4 regions of the Bradyrhizobium ottawaense genome follow, and region 1 is predicted to be linked to each of the others. Evidence: predicted binding sites of a transcription regulator. Region 1 holds the regulator's gene; each other region holds the start of a gene.

Region 1 (4,196 bases):
GCGCGCCGCTCGGCCTGTTCGCCGGCACCTACCTTGCCGAATACGGCCGCAACGACCGGCTGACCTCGGTGATCCGCTTCATCAACGACATCCTGCTCTCGGCGCCCTCGATCATCATCGGCCTGTTCATCTATGGCGCGGTGGTGGTGCCGATGCGTGGCTTCTCCGCGATCGCGGGCGCGCTGGCGCTCGCCGTCATCGTGATCCCGGTCGTGCTGCGCACCACCGAGGACATGCTGCTGCTGGTGCCGAGTCCGCTGCGCGAGGCGGCCTCGGCGCTCGGCCTGCCGCGCTCGCTGGTGATCAAGCGTATCGCCTATCGTGCGGCCCGGTCGGGCCTCATCACCGGCGTGCTGCTCGCCACCGCCCGTGTCGCCGGCGAGACCGCGCCGCTGCTCTTCACCGCGCTGTCGAACCAGTTCTTCAGCCTCGGCCTGAACAAGACGATGGCCAATTTGCCGGTCACCATCAACAACTTCGTCCAGAGCCCCTACGCCTATTGGAAGCAGCTCGCCTGGAGCGGCGCGCTGCTGATCACGCTCACCGTGCTTGCCCTGAACATTGGCGCGCGCATCCTCGGCGCCGAGAGGACTGCAAAATGACCGACCTGTCCGTATCCATGAGTTCCAACGCTCATCTGGCCTCGCAGCCGCTGCCGGAAGCTCCGGCCAAGGTGACGGTGCGCAATCTCAATTTCTATTACGGCGAGCACCACGCGCTGAAGAACATCAACCTGACGCTGGGCGCCAACCGTGTCACGGCGTTCATCGGCCCGTCGGGCTGCGGCAAGTCGACCCTGCTGCGCATCTTCAACCGGATGTACGACCTCTATCCGGGCCAGCGCGCCACCGGCCAGCTCATGCTGGACCAGACCAACATCCTCGACCCCAGGCTCGACCTCAATCTGCTGCGCGCCCGGGTCGGCATGGTGTTCCAGAAGCCGACGCCGTTCCCGATGACGATCTACGAGAACATCGCCTTCGGCATCCGCCTCTACGAGAAGATCTCGAAGTCCGAGATGGACGACCGCGTCGAGAAGGCGCTGCGCGGCGGCGCGCTGTGGAACGAGGTCAAGGACAAGCTCAACGCCTCCGGCCTGTCGCTCTCCGGCGGCCAGCAGCAGCGCCTGTGCATCGCCCGCACCGTCGCGGTGCGGCCCGAGGTGATTCTGTTCGACGAGCCCTGCTCGGCGCTCGATCCGATCTCGACCGCCAAGGTCGAGGAGCTGATCCAGGAGCTGTCCGAGAACTACACGATCGCGATCGTCACGCACAACATGCAGCAGGCGGCGCGCGTCTCCGACAAGACCGCCTTCATGTATCTCGGCGAGCTGATCGAGTTCGACGACACCAGCAAGATCTTCACGTCGCCGAGCGACCGGCGCACGCAGGATTACATTACCGGCCGGTTCGGCTGAGGAGACGCGACATGGGTACTGAACATACCGCAAAAGCTTTCGACACCGACCTCCAGGAGCTCACCCGCCTGGTCGCCGAGATGGGCGGCATCGCCGAGCGCATGATCGTCGATTCCGTCGGCGCGCTGATCCGCCGCGACGTCGCGCTCGGCCAGCGCGTCGTCGCCATCGACGCCGAGCTCGACGCGCTGCAGAAGCGCATCGAGGAACGCGCCGTGCTCACCATCGCCCGCCGCCAGCCGATGGCGGTGGATTTGCGCGAGATCGTCGGCGCCATGCGCGTTGCGACCGACCTCGAGCGCATCGGCGACCTCGCCAAGAACATGGGCAAGCGCGTCGCCGCGCTGGAGACCGACTTCCATCCGCTGAAACTGTTCCGCGGCCTGGAGCACATGACCGACCTCGTGCAGCAGCAGGTCAAGTCGGTGCTGGACGCCTATGCCGCACATGATCTGCCGGCGGCGATGGCGGTGTGGAAGGGCGACGAGGAAGTCGACGCGATCTGCACCTCGCTGTTCCGCGAGCTCCTCACCTACATGATGGAGGATCCGCGCAACATCTCGTTCTGCATCCATCTGATGTTCTGCGCCAAGAACATCGAGCGGATCGGCGACCACGCCACCAACATCGCCGAGACCGTGTTCTACATGATCGAAGGCCAGGCGATCACCGACAAGCGGCCGAAGGGCGACATGACCACCTTCGCCACGACGGTCCCGAATACCTGAAGACTCAAGGAGCGACGACCCGATGGGCGCACGCATTATGGTGGTTGAGGACGAGGAAGCTCTCACCGAGCTGCTTCGCTACAACCTCGAAGGCGACGGCTATGACGTCGAGACGGTCATGCGCGGCGACGACGCCGACACCCGCCTCAAGGAGCACATCCCGGACCTGATCGTGCTCGACTGGATGCTGCCGGGCCTGTCGGGCATCGAGCTGTGCCGGCGCCTGCGGACCCGGCCCGACACCAAGCAGCTGCCGATCATCATGCTCACCGCGCGCGGCGAGGAGAGCGAGCGGGTGCGGGGACTTGCGACCGGCGCCGACGACTACATCGTCAAGCCGTTCTCGGTGCCAGAGCTCTTGGCGCGCGTGAAGGGCCTGCTTCGCCGCGCCAGTCCTGAGCGACTCGCGACAGTGCTGGCCTATGGCGACATCGAGCTCGACCGCGACAAGCGTCGCGTGGCGCGCTCGGGCCGGCCGATCGATCTCGGTCCGACCGAATATCGCCTGCTGGAGTTCTTCCTGGAGCATCCGGGCCGCGTGTTCTCGCGCGAGCAGCTGCTCGACAGCGTCTGGGGCCGCGACATCTACATCGACGAGCGCACCGTCGACGTCCATATCGGCCGCCTGCGCAAGCTGCTCAATCTCGGCCGCGAGCAGGACCCGATCCGCACCGTCCGCGGCGCCGGCTACGCGCTCGACGATCGCTTCGCGAAGGCGGAGCAGACGTAAGGTTTGCAGGCGTTGGGGTTTGGTGGGCTGCCGCCACATTCTCCGGTGTCGTCCCTGCGAAAGCATGGACCCATAACCACAGGCAGTGGTTTGGCGAAGACTCGGAGTGACCATCTCGCGCAACAACAGCGCCCTATGGTTATGGATCCCCGCGTTCGCGGGGATGACACCGAGTTGGTTGAGGCGCCGTCGTGTGACGGCTGCCGTCTTTGCGATCAGCTAAATCCACTCACCGCGGACCCGGCTTTGCCGGGGCACGCCGGCGATCCGCCGCCGGCTGATACGCGACGCGCGAGTGCTGGGCGCAGTAGGGCAGGCCGGACAGCGCCCTGCCGCCGCAGAAGAAGAAATCGGGGCTGGAGGGATCGCCGACCGGCCAATGGCAGGTGGCCTCGTTCAGCTCGAGCAGCGACAGCCGCTGGCTCATCGGCACCACGTTGTCGTAGGTGACCGGTTCGGCCTCCACCTCGACCTCGAAGGCCTGCGCCAGCGCGGTGTTGCCGCGCGCAATGGGGCGGGTCACCCGCATCATGTGCTGCGCGGGACGCGCCTTGCGCGGCCGGGGCGCTGCCGATGAAGGGCTCTTGGCACGGCCGGACAGACCGAGCCTGTGCACTTTGCCGATCACGGCATTGCGGGTCACATTGCCGAGTTCAGCTGCGATCTGGCTGGCCGAAAGTCCGGCCTCCCAGAGCTTTTTCAGCTGCTCGACGCGATCGTCGGACCAGGTCAAAACCGTCATTGCACCCTTTCCCTCGCTACGCGCCGCCATCCTGGGGCCTCGCAGCGATTGCCTAAGCCTTCAAAAACCCGTGCCGTCAGAATCCCTTAAGGCTCGCCGGGCGCGTGACTGACGCCCGAACGTTTACGCCGGTACAAGAGGACTCTTGGGATCAGAACCGCTGCACGAGATGTCGTATCTGACAATCCAAACGCTACAATATGGCGTGACTCCCGCGCAAGAGTCCGCCGACTCGCTTCCACATGTTCCGTGGTGAAAACCCGCAAAATCGGCACCGCAAGACTACGGATTCAGCGTTTCCCGAGGCTTTCCGGGCGGCATTGACACCCGTCTTGCCAGGCATAAGATAGTCGCGCGTGCCGCCCTTAAAAGGCGGCACGTTTCGTTTTCCGGGCCGGTCGATGGTGCGTTGCGCAATGCACGCGTCACACCGTCCGCAACATTCAAGTGACATCATGACTAACAGCGCAGCGCCGCATTTGCTCCCCGTTTTCGCCAGAGCCGACCTCGGCTTCGAGCGCGGCGAAGGCTGCTGGCTGATCGCGACCAATGGCGATCGCTATCTCGATTTCACCTCGG
Region 2 (4,196 bases), 160 kb from region 1:
CAGCAGGAAACCTTCGTCGCCGCGCGCGAGGTTTTGCAGGCGCAGATCGCGGTCCGCCGGAAAATTCAGCGGCTCGCGGGTGAGATCGCCGACGCTGGCACCGTCTTCGGCCTGCGGCGAGGATTCGATCAGCCCGTCGCGGCCGAGAATGTCCGTCACGCGCGGCGTTGGCGCCGTCGTCGCATCAGCCGTTGCCGGCGCTTCCGGCACAAAGCCTTGCGCGAGCGCGGGATCGAGCAGGCGGTGGGTGTAGTCGAAGGTCGGCCCGAGGATCTGGCCGCCCGGAATGTCCTTGAAGGTCGAGGACACCCGCCGCTGCACCCGCATCGCGCCGGTGTCGACCGGCTCGCTGGCGCCGAAACGCGGCATCGTGGCGCGGAAGGCGCGAACCAGGAAGATCGCCTCGATCAGGTCGCCGCGCGCCTGCTTGATCGCGAGCGCCGCGAGCTCGCGATCATAGAGCGAGCCTTCGCTCATGACACGGTCGACGGCCAGCCCAAGCTGCTCCGAGATCTGGTCGAGCGTGAGCTCCGGAACGCCTCGGTCGCCGCGCCGCTTATCTGCGAGCAAGCGATGGGCGTTCTCGATGGCGCGTTCGCCGCCTTTGACTGCGACATACATGCTTCTAGCTTCCCTTGCTCACGATGCGCGTGGTGCGGGGGATCGCGGCCACGGCGTCATCGGCGACCAGCACCACATCGATGCCGCGCGGAAACAGTGCTTCGTTGACGCGCAGGCGCTCGAACAGATCGAACGGCTTGACCGACGCCTGGAGCATCGCGGCGCCGTCGATGCCGGGACCGCGCAGCTCGAAGCTGCGTCCTGCGTCGAGGCTGTCGACCTGGAGGATCAATGTGGTGGACCGATCCGGATATTCGCTGGTGCCGAGCGCGAAGCGTTCGAGCGGCGGCAGCGCACCGCCGTCACTGATCAGCGCAAAGCTCGCGATGGAGGAATCCTGCACCACCGGCGCGCCGGTGTGGAACTTCAGCCATTTCACCACGTCCGGGCTCTCCGCCATCCGCGCCTCGAGCCAGAGCGGCGTGTCGTGGTCGAACAGCGTCAGCGCGATCGCGGCGGTGCCGCGCATCATCGTTTCCGGCTTGCCAGCCATCGGCACGATGCGCTGGACCGAGCCCGGCCGCGCCATCGCGTCCATCACCGAGCGAAAGGTCGATTGCGCCGACAGCACCTTGTCGGCGAAACCGGGCGGCAATTCCGCAATCGTGGTCATGATCTCACCCCTCACCGCGCACCATGGTGTAGAAATCAACCTTCGTCGCGGCGGTCTCGGCCGCCGCCTGCTTCCGGCGAATCATAAGCTGCTCACGCAACGGCGCGATTACGTCCCGCTCCACCGCTCCGCCGAAATCCCGGGACTGAACCAGCGCGTCGCACAGCGCGATCAGCCGCGCTTTCTCGCCGTCGCGCCCGAGCGTGTAGCCGAACCCGACCTCGCCGCTCGCCAGCCGGACCGCGGCGCGCGACACCGTGGCTTCGCCGAGATTGAAGGGCGCGCCGTCGCCGCCGACCCGGCCACGCAGCATGACGAGGCCGTTTTCGGGCGCACGCAAATCCTGATGGGCCGGGACAGCCAAGTTGCGGAGGCGGGCGGCGATCTCGCCCGCCTCCGCGTGCGCCAGCACGGCCATGGCGGCCTGACGCTGGGCTTGCTGGTTGTTGTGCTGGGTCACCTGATCCACCGAACCTCTGACAGAACTTGCCGCATCGAAGTTGTCTATGATAATAGACAACTTCATACGGGAGCGCCATGACTGTTTCGTGACAAAGCTGTGATTTCTGGAGTAGGTTGCCGCAACATGAGCATGCAGGACACCGCCTCCTCGGGCGTCGCGCTATGGCGCCTCGTTGCCGACGGCATCGAGCGCGGCATCGCCGATGGCCGCTTCGCGGCCGGCGACAAATTGCCGGGCGAGATGGAAATCGCCGAAACCTATCGGGTGAACCGCCACACCGTGCGGCGCGCGCTGGCAGCCCTTGCCGAGCGCGGCCTCGTGCGCGCCGAGCGCGGCAGCGGAACCTATGTCGAGGCACAGAAGCTCGCTTATCCCCTGCGCTCACGCACCCGCTTCTCCGAGATCGTCGGCGCCGGCGGCCGCGAGCCGCGCGGGCAGCTGATCGAGGCGACCGACGATGTCGCGACCCGTGAGCTGGCGCGCGAGCTCGGCTTGAAGGCCGGCGCGCCGCTGGTGCGGATCGAGGCGATTCGCCTCGCCGACCGCACGCCGATCTGCGTCTCCACCACCTGGCTGTCGGCGGAACTATTTCCGGGTGCCGGCGCCGTGTTCGCAGCGACGCGCTCGATGACGAAGCTGCTGGAACATTACGGCGTCCGCGACTATCGCCGCGGCGCGACCCGGATCACCGCCGGCATCGTCGACGCAACCGACGCGGCCCGGCTCGATCTGGCGCTGGGACGGCCGATCCTGGTGGTCGATGCGACCGACCACGATCTCGACGGCAAGCCGCTGATGACCAAGCATTCGCGCTTTGCGGCGGAGCGGGTGGAGTTTCTGGTGGAGTCGTAGGGTGGGTTAGCCTTGGGCTGCGCGAAGCGCAGTCCGAAGGCGTAACCCACCTCTTCTGTCTCCGCGGAGATAAACAGTGGTGGGTTACGCCTTCGGCTAACCCACCCTACGGCACCTTTGATCAGGCGACAGCCCGCCTGCCAATAATCGCAAAGCGCAGCTTGCCCGAGATGAAATCGATCGCGGCGACCGCTACCAGGATCATCAGGATCAGGAACGACACCTTCTGCCATTCCAGCACGCGGATCTGCTCGGCGAGCTGGAGGCCGATGCCGCCGGCGCCGACGATGCCGATGATGGTGGCCGAGCGGGTGTTGGATTCGATGAAATAGAGCACCTGCCCGGCGATCACGGGCAGGACCTGCGGCAACAGGCCGAAGCGGATCTCGTGCAGCGGGCTGCCGCCGGAGGCGCGGATGCCCTCGACCTGCTTCTGGTCGGCGGCCTCGATCGCCTCCGAGAACAGCTTTCCGAAGGCGCCGAAATCCGACACCGCAATGGCAAGCACGCCGGCGAACGGGCCAAGCCCGACGACGTTGATCCACACCAGCGCCCAGATCAGCGTGTCGACGCCGCGGATCGAATCCAGCACGCGGCGGACAGGAAAACGCAGGAGCTTCGACGGCACCACGTTGCGCGCCGCGAGCAGGCTGACCGGAAGCGCGAATATCGCGGCCAGCGTCGTGCCGAGCAGCGCGATCGACAGCGTCTCGCCGAGCGCCTTCAGATAGATCGGGAGCGACGATCCGGGGTCAGGCGGGATCATCATCAGGCTGATCCAGCCGAGCTGGCTGAGACCTGCGAAGAATCGCGACGGCGAGAAATCGAGATCGACTAGGCCGTAAATGAGGATCGCGAACGCCGCGACGATCATCGCCGGCGTGGCAAGCCGCGCCGAGGCCGGCCGGTCGAACACATCGGGATAGCGCGCGCGAAGCTCTCGCGTGTCGACCGCTTGCCGCCTCGTCACGTCCGCGCCTCCTTGCCGAACAGGCGGCCGCGCAGCCAACCGGTGCTGATGTCGATGATGAACACGGTGACGATGATGGTGAGCAGGATCGCGCTGACGTCCGAATAGTAGAATTTGCGGATGGCGACGACGAGTTCCTGGCCGATGCCGCCGGCGCCGACGAAGCCCATCACCGAGGCTTCGCGGACGTTGATCTCGAAGCGCAGCAGCGCGTAGCTCGCATAGCCCGCGGTCACCTGCGGCACGACGGCGAACCGCATGCAGGACAGCCAGCTCGCGCCGGTCGAGCGGATGCCTTCGACCGGCTTCATATCGGCGTTCTCGACGATTTCCGAGAACAGCTTTCCGAGCGCGCCGGTGGAGTGGATCGCGATCGCGAGCACGCCCGCCATCGGTCCGAGCCCGAAGGCGATGACGAAGATCAGCGCGAAGACGATGCCCGGAACGGTGCGGGCGAATTCGAGCAGGCGCCGGACGACGAAGCGCAGCCAGGGTGCGGGCGAGGTGTTTTCAGCCGCGAAGAAGTTCAGACAAAATGCCAAGGTCGCGCCGATCAGCGTGCCGACATAGGAGATCAGCAGCGTCTCGCCGAGCATCTTCAGCCATTTGCGCCAGCCCCAGAGCCACTCGCCGACATCGGTCCAGACGCGCTGGCCGTTGTCGAGCGTGAGGATGCG
Region 3 (4,196 bases), 3.3 Mb from region 1:
CGGCCCGCCGGCGGATGCGGCTCGCGATGGCCTGCGCTCAGCGAAATGCCGTGATCGTCGAACGCTTCGGGCTCGGCCACCACGATTTCGGCTAGCGGATAGCGCGCCTTCACGGCGGTTGCGACGCCCGCGATCAGGCCGCCGCCGGACGCCGGCGCCACCACGATGTCGGGGCTGAGACCGAGCGTTGCCATGTCCTCCGCGATCTCGCGGCCGGCGGTGCCCTGCCCTGCGATCACGAACGGATCGTCGTAAGGCCTGACCAGCGTCGCGCCGCGCTTCTCGGCGATGCCGCGCGAGATTGCCTCACGGTCGTCCTTGTCGCGATCATAGAGCACGACCTCGGCGCCGTAGGATTTTGTGCGCTCGCGCTTCGACAGAGGCGCATCCGCCGGCATCACGATGGTCGCCTGCATGTCGAGAATCTTTGCCGCCGCCGCCACACCCTGGGCGTGGTTGCCGGAGGAGAACGCGACGACACCGCCGGCGCGCTTGTCCTGCGGGATCGAGAACACCTTGTTGAAGGCGCCGCGAAACTTGAACGAGCCGGTGCGCTGGAGCATCTCCGGCTTCAGGAAGACCTTGGCGCCGACGCGCTCGTTGAGCACGGGAAAGGACAACAGCGGGGTGCGGATGGCGTAGGGCGCGATCACGCGCGCTGCGGCGTCGATATCGGCAGGGCCGATCGGGAGGAGCTGTTCGGTCATGTCAGATCTTATCGCGGCCACCGCAGCGCGGGCAAGACACCTCCGCGCGAGGATTTTTCTCTTCAGGCGACGAAGCGCGGCTGTTCCGCGGCGTTCCGGCCAGGCAGCACCGCGCCGACCGCCTCAATGCTGGCCACAAAGGCCCTCGCCGAGGCTTCCCAGGTGTAATTGGCGGCGAACGCGACGCAGTCCTGCCGGGAGATGTCCAGCGCCGCGAAGCAGGCGCTGCGCAGGTCGTGATCGAGTGCGCCGACCGGGGCATCGCCGATGACGTCGCGAGGACCCTTCACCGGGAAAGCGGCCACCGGCAGGCCGCTCGCGAGCGCTTCCAGCAGCACCAGGCCGAACGTGTCGGTCTTGCTCGGAAACACGAAGACGTCGGCGGCCGCATAGATATCCGCCAGTTCCTCGCCGTGCTTCTCGCCGAGGAAGATCGCGTCGGGATAGGCCTCTTCGAGCGAGGCGCGCGCGGGGCCGTCACCAACGATGACCTTGGTCCCGGGCAGCTCGAGATCGAGGAAGGCCTCGAGATTTTTCTCCACCGCGACGCGGCCGACCGATAGGAACACCGGTCCCGGCAGGCAAAGGTCGATGGCGCGGGGGTGGAACAGATGGGTGTCGACGCCGCGCGGCCACAGCACGACATTGTCGAAACCACGCTCGGTCAGCTCGCGGGCGAGCGCAGGCGTTGCCGCCATCACGGCGCGGCTGGGCGCGTGGAAGCGGCGCAGCGCCCGCCAGATCAGCGAGCCCGGCACCGGCACGCGGGCGCGGACATATTCGGGAAAGCGGGTGTGGAAGCTGGTCGTGAACGGCAGCTTGCGCTGGCGGCAATAGCGGCGGACCATCAGGCCGATCGGCCCTTCGGTCGCGATGTGGATGCTTTCGGGCCGCGCCCCCTCGATCAGCTTCGCGATCCGTGCGGGGCGGGGCATCGCCAGCCGCACGTCGCGATAGCTCGGCATTGCAAAGGTGCGGAAGGATTGCGGCGTCAGGAACGTGAATTCGACGCCGAGGCTTTTGCCGGCGTCGGCGAGCTTGGTCAGCGTCCGAACCACACCGTTGACTTGCGGGTGCCAGGCGTCGGTCGCGACCAGGATGCGCATCAGGCGGCCTCTGTTATGCAGCTCTGGCTGCAACCTGCGGGACGGCTGCCGGCTTCTGCAAATGATCCGCCCAGGTGATGATCTCGAAATGACCGTCGTCGTGCTCGACCAGCGCCGTGCAGCTCTCGACCCAGTCGCCGCAATTCATGTAGCGAATGCCGCCCTCGTCGCGGATCACGGCGTAATGGATGTGGCCGCAGATCACGCCGTCGGCGTCGTGGCGCCGCGCCTCGGCGGCGAGCGCCTGCTCGAACGCGCCTATGTAATTGACGGCGTTCTTGACCTTCTGCTTGGCCCATTGCGACAGCGACCAATAGGGCACCTTGAACAAGCGGCGGAAGAAGTTGACGAAGCGATTCATCTGGATCGCGAAGTCGTAGGCCTTGTCGCCGAGATGGGCGAGCCAGCGCGCGTTTTGCACCACGAGGTCGAAGATGTCGCCATGGATGACGAGATAACGCTTGCCGTCCACGCCGGTGTGGACCGTGTTCTCGACGACGTCGATGCCGCCGAAATGCGTGCCGTAATAGTTGCGCAGGAACTCGTCGTGATTGCCGGGGATGTAGACGACCTTGGCGCCCTTGCGCGCCTTGCGCAGCAGCTTCTGCACGAGGTCGTTGTGGGATTGCGGCCAGTTCCAGCTCGATTTCAGCGCCCAGCCGTCGACGATGTCGCCGACGAGATAGATCGTGTCGGCATCATGGTAGCGCAGGAAGTCGAGCAGAAGATCAGCTTGAGAACCGCGGGCTCCGAGATGAACGTCGGAGATGAACAACGTGCGAAAGCGCCGCTCCGGGCTCTCGTCACTCACATCGTAACTTCCCATGCGCCAGCCTGTAACAATGTCCCGTGACAGGGGGATGACCAATTGAACTTTTGAGGCACCCTCAGATACGAATCACGCCTTGCCTCGCCTGCCTGCGAATATCAGCCGCATGCGACAATCAGGCGACATGGCGCCGCAGGAGGCGCCGGGACCCTACTCTTCCCTGAGGCCATCTCCCCCGCGGCACATCCTTCGAGACGCCCGCCGTTGGCGGGCCCTCAGGATGAGGGCGGAGTGCGCGGCTGCAAATTCAAAGCGGACCGACGCAGTTCAGCCTCATCCTGAGGAGACCGCGAAGCGGTCCGTCTCGAAGGAGAGGCGCTTGCTCGATGTCGCCACAAGGCATTGGGGACGATGAAGCCAGCGCTCAACGGATCGATGGCCGCGCTTCCGCGGACGGCCCGCCTCAGTAGAACCTGTGGAAATGATGGACCGGGCCGTGGCCGTGCCCGACGCTGAAGCGGTCGGCGGCTGCGATGGCCGCGCTGATCCAGGCCTTGGCGTTGCGCACGGCAAGCTCAAGATCTTCGCCCTTGGCCAGTCCAGCCGCGACCGCCGAGGACAGCGAGCAGCCGGTGCCATGGGTGTTGCGGGTCGCAACGCGCGGCGCGGCGAGCGCGATCGTGTTTTGGGCATCGACGAGATAATCGATGCTCTCGGCGCCCTCGCCGTGTCCGCCCTTGATCAGGACCGCACGGCAGCCGAGCGCCAGCAGGCGACGCCCCTGGCTTTCGATCTCGGCCTCGCTTGCCGCGACCGGCTCGTCGAGCAGAGCCGCGGCTTCCGGCAGATTGGGCGTGATCACCGACGCCAGCGATATCAGTTTTGTGCGGAGCGCGTCGACGGCCTCGGATGCCAGCAGGCGGTCGCCGGAGGTTGCCACCATCACGGGATCGAGCACGACATGCCGCGGCGACCAGCGCGACAGCGCGGCCGCGACCGCATCGATGCCGGCGACCTCAGCCACCATGCCGATCTTCACCGCGCCAATGTCGAGATCGGAGAACACCGCATCGATCTGCGCGGTGACGAATTCGGCCGGGACCGGGTGAATGCCGGTAACGCCACGCGTGTTCTGCGCCGTCAGCGCCGTGATGGCGGAGGCACCATAGACGCCGAGCGCGGCAAAGGTCTTCAGGTCGGCCTGGATGCCGGCACCGCCGCTCGAATCGGAGCCGGCGATGGTGAGTGCGACTGGGGTCGTCATCGCCGGGCACCTTTGCTGGATAAGGACACCGCCATGGCCTGTCCTAGCGCGGCCGTGGAACACCGGCAAGCGCGCCGAGCCGTGTCCGACAGTGATTCGCGACGCCGTGTATTCCCTGCGAATCAGGCAAGCAGCGGGCCGGCACGCCCCGCAATCGTGCGGACTTGAAAATGCAACCGCGCCGGACCCTTGGTATAGTCTCGAACCTTACCTGCTTCGCCGGAGCGCGAGGTGAGAGTGGAACTGTCCAGCGACACCCATGTTGCGGGCTCCCGGCCCGCAAGCCGCCTGGAACGGAATCTTGGGGTGGAATGATGTGGGCCTTTTTTGAACGTCTCCTCGACCCGTCC
Region 4 (4,196 bases), 3.5 Mb from region 1:
GGGCCCGAGAGGATCTCGATCTTCACGGCGCAGATGCGCTCGGCCTTCGCGATGAAGTCGGGGCCGTTGGAGGCGTCGCGGCAGGCCGCGGTCGCGATCGCGAACACGCGCCCGACCTGCATCACACGGCACAATGCGCGAAAGCGCCTCAGCGAGGTCAGCGCCTTGTCGACGGCGTCGGGCGCGAGCAGACCGGTGCTCTGCACCTCGCGGCCGAGGCCGCACAGCGTCTTCTCGTTGAAGATCGGAATGAGGCTCCGCGTCAGCCCCTCGTAGACGACGAGACGGACCGAGTTGGAACCGATATCGATGACCGCGACGCTCGAGCCGCGCTTGCGCGGCCGCTTCACGTCGAACATCCCTGATCAGGATTGATGGCGTTCGTTCCGGCGCGTGAGACGACGCGGCGAGGATTCCTTGAGCGACTTTCCACGGCCAGACAGACTCGGATTTGTCATGAAGTAGTTGTGGACGTTGAAAGGCTCCTCGCCTTTCGCGGTCTTCATACGCGTTGAGGACCCGTCCGGCAACAATTGCCAGCTCTGCTCATTGTCCTTGAGATTCGCGACCATGATCTGTTCGAGAACCTGCTGATGCACCGTCGGATTTTGCAGCGGACACAGCACCTCGACGCGGCGGTCGAGGTTGCGCGGCATCATGTCGGCGGAGGAGATATACACAGCCGCTTTGGCGCTCGGCAGGCCCTGGCCCATGCCGAAGCAGTAGATTCGGCCGTGTTCCAGGAAGCGTCCGATGATCGACTTGACGCGGATGTTCTCGGACAGGCCGGGAATGCCGGGGCGCAGGCAGCAGATACCGCGCACCACGAGCTCGACCTGCACGCCGGCCTGGGAAGCCTCATAGAGCGCGTCGATGATGTCGGGGTCGACCAGTGCATTCATCTTCATCCAGACCGCACCGTGGCGGCCGTGGCGCGCATGCGCGGTCTCGCCCTGGATGTGCTCGATGATGCGCTTGCGCAGGGTCAGCGGCGACACCGCCATCTTCTCCAGATCGCTCGGCGCGGCATAGCCGGTGATGAAATTGAACACACGCGCGGCGTCGCGGCCGATGGTCGGATCCGAGGTGAAGTAGGAGAGGTCGGTGTAGATGCGCGCGGTGACCGGATGATAATTGCCGGTGCCGGTATGGACGTAAGTCGTGAGGCTGCCGCCCTCGCGGCGCACCACCATCGAGAGCTTTGCGTGCGTCTTCAGTTCGAGGAAGCCGTAGACGACCTGCACGCCGGCGCGTTCGAGGTCGCGTGCCCAGCGGATATTGGCTTCCTCGTCGAAGCGCGCCTTCAGCTCGATCAACGCGGTGACGGATTTGCCGGCCTCGGCGGCTTCCGCCAGCGCGCGGACGATCGGCGAGTTGTTGGAGGTGCGGTAGAGCGTCTGCTTGATCGCGACGACATCGGGGTCGCGCGTGGCCTGCTGCAGGAACTGCACCACCACGTCGAAGGATTCGTAGGGATGATGGACCACGAGGTCCTTCTGCCGGATCGCGGCAAAGATGTCGCCGCCATGCTCGCGCACGCGCTCGGGGTGGCGCGGCACGTAAGGGGTGAATTCGAGATCGGGCCGGTCGAGGCGGGTGAGCTGCGAGAGCTCGTTCATCGCCTGCACGCCGTCGACCAGGAACACCTCGTCATCGGCGGCCGACAGCGCGTGCTGAACGAAGTTGCGCAGCTCCTCCGGCATCTTGGCGTCGATCTCGAGCCGGATCACCGATCCGCGGCGGCGGCGCTTCAGCGCGGTCTCGAACAGGCGGACGAGGTCTTCCGCCTCTTCCTCGATTTCGAGCTCGGAGTCGCGGATGATGCGGAAGGCGCCCTGGCCGTGCAGATTGTAGCCTGGGAACAGGCGGTTGATGAACAGGGCGGTCGCCTGCTCCAGCGAGATCAGCCGGACGGCCTTGCCCTCGGTCGGCAGGCGGATGAAGCGGTCGATCTTGCCGGGCATGCGGATCAGCGCGTTCATCTGCTTGCCGTCGGCGGCGCGGGTGAGCTGGAGCGCGATGGTGAAGCCGAGGCTCGGGATGAACGGGAAGGGGTGGGCCGGGTCGATCGCCAGCGGGGTCAGCAGCGGGAATACGTTGCTGAGGAAGTAGTCCTCGATCCAGGTCCGTTCCGCCTTGGTGACCTCCTTGCCCTCGACGAGCACGATGCCGACATCGGCCAGCGTGCCGCGCAGGTCGCGCCAGATCGCCTGCTGGTCGGAGGCGAGCTCGGAGACGGTGCGGTTGATCAGCGCGAGTTGCTCGGATGGCGTCAGGCCGTCGGGGCTGCGTTCGGCAATGCCCTCACGCACCTGGGCCTTGATGCCGGCGACGCGGACCATGAAGAACTCGTCGAGGTTATTCGCCGAAATCGACAGGAATCGCACCCGCTCCAGCATGGGGTGGCTGGGATTGACCGATTCCTCCAGGACGCGGCGGTTGAAATGCAGCCAGGAGAGCTCGCGGTTGATGAATCGCTCGGGACTCGATGCGATCGCCGGCAGGCTCTCGGTCTCTGGGGCTTTTTCTTTAGTTTCAACAGCTTGCGCAGAGTCCATCAGAAGTCGGTCCATCCAGTTCGCCCCAATTTGCGACTTATGCGCAAAACCGGCCGGAGCATGTGTTAGAGCGATGACGTTTCGATGACATTGATGTTCCGCCGGTTCGCCGCGTCAAGCGGGCTTGGCGTGGGTCTGGAGGCGGCCACGGAGGCCGATCAGGCGTCGCGGAGCAGCTCGGCGGCCAGCGCCCGGGTGACCGGGCGGCCGAGCCTGAGGGCTTCGCTGTCGAGCAGTTCCACGGCCTGGCGGGCGGCGGCCGAGGACCGCTCCAGGCGGGTGGCGAGGTAGCCGACCACGCTCTCGTCCACGGTGAGCTGGCGGTCGGCGCAGAATTTGACGATCAGGCCGCGGAACAGCTGGTCGTCGGGCGGCAGCAACGCGACCACTGGAACGGCGCGCAGACGCGAGCGCAGGTCGCGAAGCTCGATCTCCAGCGAGGCCGGCACCTCGCGTCCGGTGAACAGGACGTAGGCGCCATCCTCGCGGGCGAGGTTCATCAGGTGGAAGAGGGCGCGTTCGTCAACTTCCCTGGCCTTGAGATCCTCGACCACCAGCGCGCCGGTGGCGAGCGTGCCCGGGACCCCCGCAGCGGTCAGCGCATTGGCCGTGGTGGAGCGGGCCCCTGATGCCTCGGCCCAGATCGCGGCGAGATGGCTCTTGCCGCTTCCTTCGGGACCGGCCAGCCACATGATCCGGTTCGGCCATTCCGGCCAGCTGTCGATCAGGCCGAGACCGGCCGCATTGGCGGGGCCTTCGAGGAAATTGTCCCGGCTGAGGCTCTCCGCATGCGGAAGCGAAAACGCCAATTGTCGGGGGTGAACGCGGCCTGGCACGCTTGCTTTGCTCCATGCCGGCGCGCCGGCGTCATTCGAAGAGGTCGGACGTATCGAGCGGGAGTTGGCCTTTTACGGGGCCGCATCGCCTCTCATTTGGCCTCGATCGTGCTACTTGGCCTCGATCGTGCTCATGTGCCGCAGCCACTCGACCAGATAGAGCGACACGGAGGAGAGTGTGAAGACCGTGACGAGGCCCATCAGGATGATATCATAAGGGGCCGGCTTGAAGCCGAAGGCAAGCGCTGCCAGCACGAGCGCCGCGAACGCCACCTGTGCCACGGTGTTGAGCTTGGACACTTTCGACGGCTTCATCTCAACGGGCCGGTCGAACAGCCAGGACACGATCACGGCGGCGACGATCATGATGTCGCGCGAGACCACCAGGATCACGATCCAGCGCGGAATTGCGCCCCAGATGCCCAGCGCCATGTAGATCGAGACCAGCAGCGCCTTGTCCGCGAGCGGGTCGAGCAGGGCGCCGAGCTCGCTCGTCATGTTGAAGCGCTTGGCCAGGAAGCCGTCCACGGCGTCGCTGATACCGGCGATCAGGAAGACGGCGAACGCGACCTCCATTTGGCTCGACACGATGGCCCAGACGATGATCGGGACCAGCATGATGCGGCCCAGGGTAATGATATTCGGAATACTCACGAAAGCGCTTCCCGGCACCCGGTCTGACCTCGAATCCGGCCTCTCGGGAGGCTGAACCGGTTGATATCTCTACATAGTATACGGCGGTGCGCCATGCGAGCCATTGCGCGTCCCCGGAATTCGACGTAACCAGCCGCGAACCCACTGG

Evidence for each region. The regulator PhoB, encoded in region 1, activates phosphate uptake and scavenging genes when phosphate is short. The targets are predictions, from matches to a motif close to TGTCATNNANCTGTCAT.
Region 2: a site for PhoB is predicted at 1,772-1,788, ahead of phnF (phosphonate metabolism transcriptional regulator PhnF). Genes of this name have one in related genera too.
Region 3: a site for PhoB is predicted at 2,663-2,679, ahead of CIT37_RS14365 (UDP-2,3-diacylglucosamine diphosphatase). Genes of this name have one in related genera too.
Region 4: a site for PhoB is predicted at 2,632-2,648, ahead of CIT37_RS22930 (RNA degradosome polyphosphate kinase). Genes of this name have one in related genera too.

The regions. Positions count from the first base shown of each region.
Region 1 covers NZ_CP029425.2:8,290,782-8,294,977, reverse strand. Annotated here, with positions in the region: gene pstA (phosphate ABC transporter permease PstA) at 1-602, shown strand, start outside; gene pstB (phosphate ABC transporter ATP-binding protein PstB) at 599-1,417, shown strand; gene phoU (phosphate signaling complex protein PhoU) at 1,429-2,145, shown strand; gene phoB (phosphate regulon transcriptional regulator PhoB) at 2,168-2,875, shown strand; gene CIT37_RS38795 (GcrA family cell cycle regulator) at 3,105-3,617, opposite strand; gene CIT37_RS38790 (aspartate aminotransferase family protein) at 4,073-4,196, shown strand, end outside.
Region 2 covers NZ_CP029425.2:8,126,239-8,130,434, forward strand. Annotated here, with positions in the region: gene CIT37_RS37995 (carbon-phosphorus lyase complex subunit) at 1-621, opposite strand, end outside; gene phnH (phosphonate C-P lyase system protein PhnH) at 626-1,234, opposite strand; gene phnG (phosphonate C-P lyase system protein PhnG) at 1,239-1,703, opposite strand; gene phnF (phosphonate metabolism transcriptional regulator PhnF) at 1,821-2,549, shown strand; gene phnE (phosphonate ABC transporter, permease protein PhnE) at 2,671-3,519, opposite strand; gene phnE (phosphonate ABC transporter, permease protein PhnE) at 3,516-4,196, opposite strand, start outside.
Region 3 covers NZ_CP029425.2:3,045,648-3,049,843, reverse strand. Annotated here, with positions in the region: gene CIT37_RS14375 (threonine/serine dehydratase family protein) at 1-707, opposite strand, end outside; gene CIT37_RS14370 (glycosyltransferase family 4 protein) at 770-1,813, opposite strand; gene CIT37_RS14365 (UDP-2,3-diacylglucosamine diphosphatase) at 1,827-2,639, opposite strand; gene thiD (bifunctional hydroxymethylpyrimidine kinase/phosphomethylpyrimidine kinase) at 3,046-3,846, opposite strand; gene CIT37_RS14355 (PAS domain S-box protein) at 4,158-4,196, shown strand, end outside.
Region 4 covers NZ_CP029425.2:4,769,459-4,773,654, reverse strand. Annotated here, with positions in the region: gene ppx (exopolyphosphatase) at 1-350, opposite strand, end outside; gene CIT37_RS22930 (RNA degradosome polyphosphate kinase) at 366-2,558, opposite strand; gene CIT37_RS22925 (P-loop NTPase family protein) at 2,717-3,394, opposite strand; gene CIT37_RS22920 (CDP-alcohol phosphatidyltransferase family protein) at 3,506-4,048, opposite strand.